DNA from 2 places in the Corynebacterium gerontici genome. Region 1 is predicted to be linked to the other one. Evidence: predicted binding sites of a transcription regulator. Region 1 holds the regulator's gene; the other holds the start of a gene.
What was found. The regulator LexA, encoded in region 1, represses DNA repair genes until DNA is damaged. The targets are predictions, from matches to a motif close to CGAACANNTGTTCG.
Positions count from the first base shown of each region.

Region 2: CGERO_RS10470 (HNH endonuclease signature motif containing protein) is a predicted target of LexA. The motif match lies at 2,063-2,076, and genes of this name have one in related genera.

Region 1 covers NZ_CP033897.1:1,356,226-1,359,636, forward strand. Annotated here, with positions in the region: gene nrdR (transcriptional regulator NrdR) at 1-227, opposite strand, end outside; gene CGERO_RS06375 (hypothetical protein) at 280-636, opposite strand; gene lexA (transcriptional repressor LexA) at 954-1,658, shown strand; gene CGERO_RS06385 (DeoR/GlpR family DNA-binding transcription regulator) at 1,983-2,768, shown strand; gene ptsP (phosphoenolpyruvate--protein phosphotransferase) at 2,827-3,411, opposite strand, start outside.
Region 2 covers NZ_CP033897.1:2,223,973-2,227,383, forward strand. Annotated here, with positions in the region: gene CGERO_RS10455 (ABC transporter permease) at 1-27, opposite strand, end outside; gene CGERO_RS10460 (sensor histidine kinase) at 143-1,351, shown strand; gene CGERO_RS10465 (response regulator transcription factor) at 1,362-1,970, shown strand; gene CGERO_RS10470 (HNH endonuclease signature motif containing protein) at 2,091-3,149, shown strand; gene dhaK (dihydroxyacetone kinase subunit DhaK) at 3,188-3,411, shown strand, end outside.

The DNA of each region.
Region 1 (3,411 bases):
ACGTCCCTGCCCTGGCACGCACGGCGCACACCCACCACGACCTTTTCACGACTGAAGGGTTCGGTTACACCTGAGCGTTTAACCACAAGCAACTGTGCCTTTTCGACTGTGGTGAATCGCCCCTCGCATTCGGAGCATTCACGCCTTCTGCGGATTGCTGATCCAGCGTCCACAACGCGGGAATCAATGACACGCGAATGGGCATTTCTGCAAAACGGACAGTGCACAGTGGCAGCCTCCTCAATTACCCCGTGGTATGTACGCTATCTCTCAGCCAATTTAGCGCGTGAAACCATCTACCGATGAAACGACCTGTTGTGGATGTTGGGGAACAGTGTGGTGCTCCCCTTGGGCTGCCGCGTACACACTCAGCGCCATGAAAACCCCAAGACTCGAGCCAAGGATGAGCTTCTTCGCCGTATCCTTCATGCCCAATTCGCCTGAATCATCTCCACGCGGGGGCAGACGATCAGGAGAACCAGCATGTTGGAGCGTTCTGACATTGCGAACGCGCTTCGTAGGCGAGCCAGCAAAAGTAGACGTGGAAATATCCCACACCTGCGCAGGTTCGGTAACGGTAGCCCTAGCCTGCAGCATTGTGCTGTTGGAGCCTCGGCGGATGGTGTGGAGCGTCATGATTTCCTTTCATCGAGCAAGAAACCTCTGCGTTGATCGTTGCTTTTAGGTGTAACAAGCGACCCGGAAGCACGATCCCGAATAGGTTCCATGTTTTAGCGCACTTGTTCTAACGTTCACTTGTTCGAATTATGCACTCGAACATGTTCGAGGTCAAGTGTCTGCAGAACATTGAGGTGAATGCGTCGATTTTCGAACATATGTAGCGCCATGTTTTCCACTGGGTTATGGTTAATGGGGAGTTATCCAACGCAACGACACGATCACCAAAGAACAGCAAAGATTTCCAATTCAGGCAACACTCCAGAAAGGCCGCAATGACTTCGAGCGCTCAGGACAAATCTAAAACCGAACTCTCCAAACGCCAGCAGAAGATTCTGCACGTTATCGAATCCGCCATTATCGATCGTGGCTTCCCGCCCACTATTCGAGAGATCGGTGAGCGCTGCGGGTTGAAGTCAACCTCTTCGGTGGCTTATCAATTGAGCTGCCTGGAGGAAAAAGGGTTCTTAAGGCGCGACGCGAATAAGCCTCGCGCGGTGGAAGTGCGTAACCCCCACAGCGGCAAGCGAACAGCCTCTGCAAAGTTGCCACACCGTGAAGATGCCGGACTGGAATCTTCCGATCACCCCGTGGATGTCCCACAATCGACCATGGTGCCCCTGCTGGGACAAATTGCTGCTGGTTCCCCCATCACCGCAGAGGAAAATCTAGCGAGTTACTACGCCCTTCCGGAGGATCTGGTGGGGCAAGGCGAGCTCTTCATGCTTACAGTCAACGGTGATTCCATGAAAGATGCGGGCATTTTCGACGGAGATCTAGTGGTAGTGCGTTCTCAAAAGGAGGCAAATCTAGGCGATTACGTCGCCGCCATGATCGACGGCAGCGCTACCGTCAAAGAATGGCACCGTGACGCTTCCGGAGCCTATTCTTTGATGCCGTGTAACGAAGACTACGACCCCATCCCGGCTGACGATGCTGAGCTCATGGGAAAGGTGGTAACCGTACTGCGTCGCATCTAAGCTCCGCCTTCACAACAATCACCCCCGGACGCAAAGGGTTGTTCTACTTGAAAAGTGCGCTAACCCACCCCCAACCTGGGGGTGTCTGTTTTACACGAAGACTGTCGATATAGATCACATAAACAAACACGAATCAAGCCATACGCGGGAATTTCATGCCCAATTTGCACGATTTCATGTCCGTTCTTCCCCAATTCGCGCCCGTTCTCTGTGTTTTTTAATGGCATTTAGTGAAAGAATGTGGTTTATAGGGTGTTTACCAGCACCGCTGCAGCACTCGAACACACTTCGTAGTGCTTTTTGCTTTTGTTTGAAAGGACCAGAATGTATTCGGAGGAACGTCGCCGACAAATTGCTTCCCTCACAGCCGTGGAAGGCCGCGTTAATGTCACTGAGTTGGCGTCACGCTTCGAAGTCACCGCGGAGACAATTCGACGAGATCTCGCAGTTCTTGATCGTGAGGGCGTCGTGCATCGGGTACACGGCGGAGCCGTTGCAAATCAGACGTTCCAGACCACTGAGTTCAGCCTCGACACCAGAGCACGGTCAGCGTCCGGAGCCAAAAACAGTATTGCTCATGCGGCTCTTCGCTATCTTCCAGATATGCAGGGCGGCATGTTTCTCGACGCCGGTACAACGACTGCAGCACTCGCAGACCTCATCTGCGTGCAGCCAGCGGCGAAACACTGGTCGATCGTAACGAATAGCCTTTCCATCGCGTTGACACTCGCCAATGCAGGTCTCGATGAAATCCAGCTTCTAGGCGGCAGTGTCCGTGCTATCACCCAGGCCGTCGTCGGAGATACCGCACTTCGCGCGCTCGCTCTGATGCGCGCAGACGTTGCTTTCATCGGCACGAACGCATTGACACTCGATCACGGTCTATCCACCGCTGATTCCCAGGAGGCCGCCATTAAATCGGCGATGATCACTAACGCTCACAAGGTTGTCGTGCTGTGTGACTCCACGAAAATGGGAACCGACTATCTTGTGAGTTTCGGCTCTATCGACGACATCGATGTCATTGTCACGGATGCCAACGCCCCCGAATCTTTTGTCAAGGCATTGCGTGAACGCGATGTGGAAGTGATCATCGCGAATCCCTCCTAATTCAACGAGCTAAAAAGTGCCCGTCCCACTTTTGGGGCGGGCACTTTCGCTGTTGCGGTTAGGCCGGTTGGATGACGTTGCGCACAGCCGCGCGAGCCTCGGTAGCTCCCTCAGCATCCAGCGCTGCTGCTGCAGCCCGCTTACACGTATCCAGATCCACGGAAGCAAGCTGCGCACCAACACCAGCGATTGCGGTGGACGCAGCGGACAGGGAGTTCACCCCTAGGCCGGTCAACACGCATGCGAGCAGCGGATCCGCTGCAGCTTCACCACATACACCAACAGCAGTGTTGTACTTCTTGCCCTCCTTGCAGGTGTGCTCGATCAATCGAAGCACCGCTGGCTGCCAAGGATCGGTCAGGTAGGCAAGCTGCGGGGACATACGATCAGCCGCCATGGTGTACTGAGTCAAGTCATTCGTACCGATCGAAACAAAGTCGAGGTGAGGCATCAATTTGTCTGCCATCAAGGAAGCCGCAGGAACCTCAATCATGGCTCCAGCGGTCAGACCACGCTCGGCACACAAACCAGCGAACCACTTGGCTTCGCGTGCAGTAGCCACCATCGGTGCCATGACCCACGTGGGGGCATCATCGCCGCGACCGAGTTCTTCGGCGGCTTGAGCGACGGCATCCAATTGGCG
Region 2 (3,411 bases), 870 kb from region 1:
GCGAATTTCTCGAATGGACAGGAACATGGAACTCCTTTTTGTAGCAACGTGCTTTCCATCCTGCTCATCGCGGCGCCCGGGCGCGTCGGGAAGGTGGGCGAAGTTCCAATCAACCACCTGGTTGATCCCGCCTAGACTTGGCATGGTGAATACCCCCGCCTCCGCCGCCAATTTGCTCACACTGCTGCGCGTTGCATTGCACGTAATGTTTGCCACGCTGCTCCTCTTTGCCATGATCAGTGCAATCGCCCGCGGCAATCACGTCTCCCATACCGTGTGTGTGCTCGGCACCTCGGGGCTGCTCGGGGCGCTGTATCTTTCCGGCACGGTGGTGGAAAATCGGGCAAACAAAGGGGCGATCGCTTGGGGCTTCGGACCGTGGGTGCCCGTGTGGCTTCTCAGCGTTGTCGGTGTTTGGGCGCTTGCAGTGCTGCTGAGCCCGGAGTTTATTTGGCTCATGTTTCCCCTCGTTTTCATTGTGTTGCATTGCTTCCCCGGATGGCGCGGCATTGCGGCGGTGGGGGTGCTGTGGCTGATCGCCGCTTTTCTTCCACTGATCCACAATCCCCAACTTGGTTTCGGGCAGTGGTTTGGCCCGCTCATTGGGGCGTGTTTCGCCGTCGTGATTCACCATGTGTATTCAGTGCTTAGCGCAGTCGCCGCGCGCAATGAGGCGATTGCGAAGCAACTGCTGGCCGCCCAGGAGGAACTCTCGCTGCGCCAACGGGAGGCCGGGCGAATGGAGGAACGCGAACGCCTGTCTCGCGAAATTCACGACACGGTCGCTCAAGGGTTAAGTTCCATCGTCTTGGTATCGCGTGCTGCACAGCATCAGGCCAGCGGCGACACAGCCACCCAGCTCAAGCTCATCCACGATCAGGCTCAGGAAAGCCTGGCCGAGGCGCGACGTTTTGTTCGTGATCTTGCGAGCCCCAGCAATGACGTGCCCCTCAACGTCGCCTTGGAGCAACTCGCGCAGCGTCACATGCAAACCCAGCGTGCCCTGCAACGCACCATTGACATTCGAGTGGTGACGGTTGGAGGCACCAACACAAGCGTCCCGGAACCGATTGCCCGCACGGCACTGCGCGTGGCGCAAGAGGGGGTGCAGAACGTGATCAAGCACTCCGATGCCACCAAGGCAGTGCTCACTCTTGGGCTATGGGATCATGAGCTGAGCTTAGACATCGTCGATAACGGCCACAGCAGCACTGCATCTGCGCCGGGGGAGGGGTTTGGTCTAGAGGGCATGCGGCAGCGCGTGGAGCTGGTAGCCGGCGAGCTCAATTTTGAGGCAACCGCCCAGGGCAGCACGCTGGCATGTCGGCTGCCTTTAACAAGCAAGCACTAAACTGACACCCATGATCCGCGTCATGCTTATCGACGACCACCCCGTGGTTCGCGCCGGTCTGCGCGCAATCCTGGACAGTTTTCCCGACATCACCGTCACCGCAGAGGCCAGTAATGGTGCAGGCGTGACGCCTGAGACCACCAAAGACATTGACGTGGTGGTGACTGATATTCAGATGCCCGAAGTGGATGGCATTACGCTCACTCGTTCGCTGGTGCAGGCGGGCGGACCTCCGGTATTGATCTTGACAACGTATGACACGCAGGCGGATATCGTTGCCGCCGTGGAGGCCGGTGCCATGGGATATTTGCTCAAGGATGCTCCCGAGACGGCGTTGCATGATGCGGTCGTGGCGACGTCAAAACGCCAAAGAACACTGGCACCAGAGGTTGCAAATGCCCTAATGCAACGGGTTGCAAAGCCGCAGCAGGCGCTTTCTGCTCGGGAAATTGAAATTCTGCGGGAGCTTGCTAGCGGTGCCACCAATAAGGAATTGGCTGCGCAACTGTTCATTTCTCAGGCGACCGTGAAGACTCACCTGGTGCATATTTATTCCAAGTTGGGCGTGAGTAACCGCACTGAAGCCATCACGAAGGCGCGGGAACAACGCCTCATTTAACACTGCGCGCAATATTGTTTCTCTGAAATTTTTTTACAAGAAAGTTGGCGTGAGGGGTTGCGGGGTTCGTTCATGTGTTCTATCATCGGGTTAGAACACATGATCCATCGGGGAGGGGAAATGCTCGCTTACTACCGTCGCTGCGATATGCGCGATCCAGCGTGCCGTCGCCAACGCAAACTGCTGAAAGACGAGTTCAATTTCTGGGCGGAATACGTGCCCTCTGAGCCCGGCTATGCGTTTGAATGCGCGGCGCTGGACCTCGCCTTCAGCCTCCAACATTCCAAGGATTACGTACTGTCAAGGCTGTGGGCAATCTACATTCTGCGTCAGTTGCCCCAGCTCAGCGCATTGCAGGCATCGCTGTGGCACCTAGACTTTCCACGGCTCATGGCAATCGGCCACGCCTTGTCAGCGGTGCCGGAAACTGAGATGCCCCGCTTTGATGATCTGCTGGCCAGGTTCCTTCATCCCAAAAAGCAAGACGAATCAGTACCATCAGCGCGGCAAATTCGGCGGCTCCTACGCCAGCAATTTGATCCCGAGCCTGAACCACCGCAGCCCCTGGAATCGCTCTACAGTTACCCGGTGGCACCGGGATGGGCATGCCTGGAGATGGTCAGCAGCGAGGGCGCGATTGAAACCATCCGGGAGGCCATCAACACACTGGCTCAGCAGCAGGATTGCACGAAAGCCCAAGCGCTGCTGAAAATGGCATTGGGGGAGACGCCGAAGATCACCATCAACGTGTACCGGAATGAACGCAGTACAGAAATCACCACAGCCGGGGGAGAGCGCTTCAATAGCCAAGACCTTGAAGTCCTCGCTGATCGAGCACATGAACGGCAACTAGCAACAGACGTTGAAGCCCGAGGATACCGTTTCCCGCCCTCGATGCGTGCGGCCATTATCGCCCGCGACGCGCACTGCCGCTTCCCGGACTGCGAAATATCCGCGCAATGGTGCGATATTGACCACGTCATTCCCTATGCCCTAGGCGGGCCGACGAGCATGAGCAATGCCCAACTGCTGTGCAGGCACCATCACAACCTCAAAACCGAGCGAAAAGTCTTCTGCCGTTCAGATGGCGAAGGGAATATCACCTGGTGGACCTCCAGTGGAAAACGCATCACCACCACACCGGCTGGTGTTTTGAGCGACGCCACCGAACCGCCTTAAGCGTATTCTCGGACATAGTCGAAGCGAAAGGTGTGGTTATGAAAAAGCTCATCAATAGCCCGAAAGACGTGGTGCGCGAAAGTGTGGAGGGCTTCGTTGCCGCCCACACCCAAGTTGAAGCGCAATACGACCCAATCGTGGTCCACCGCAGTGAGCCAAAGGCCCACGGCAAGGTCGGCCTGGTATCCGGCGGCGGCTCCGGGCACGAACCTCTGCATGCTGGCTATGTGGGCTCTGGCATGCTCGACGCCGCTGTGCCCGG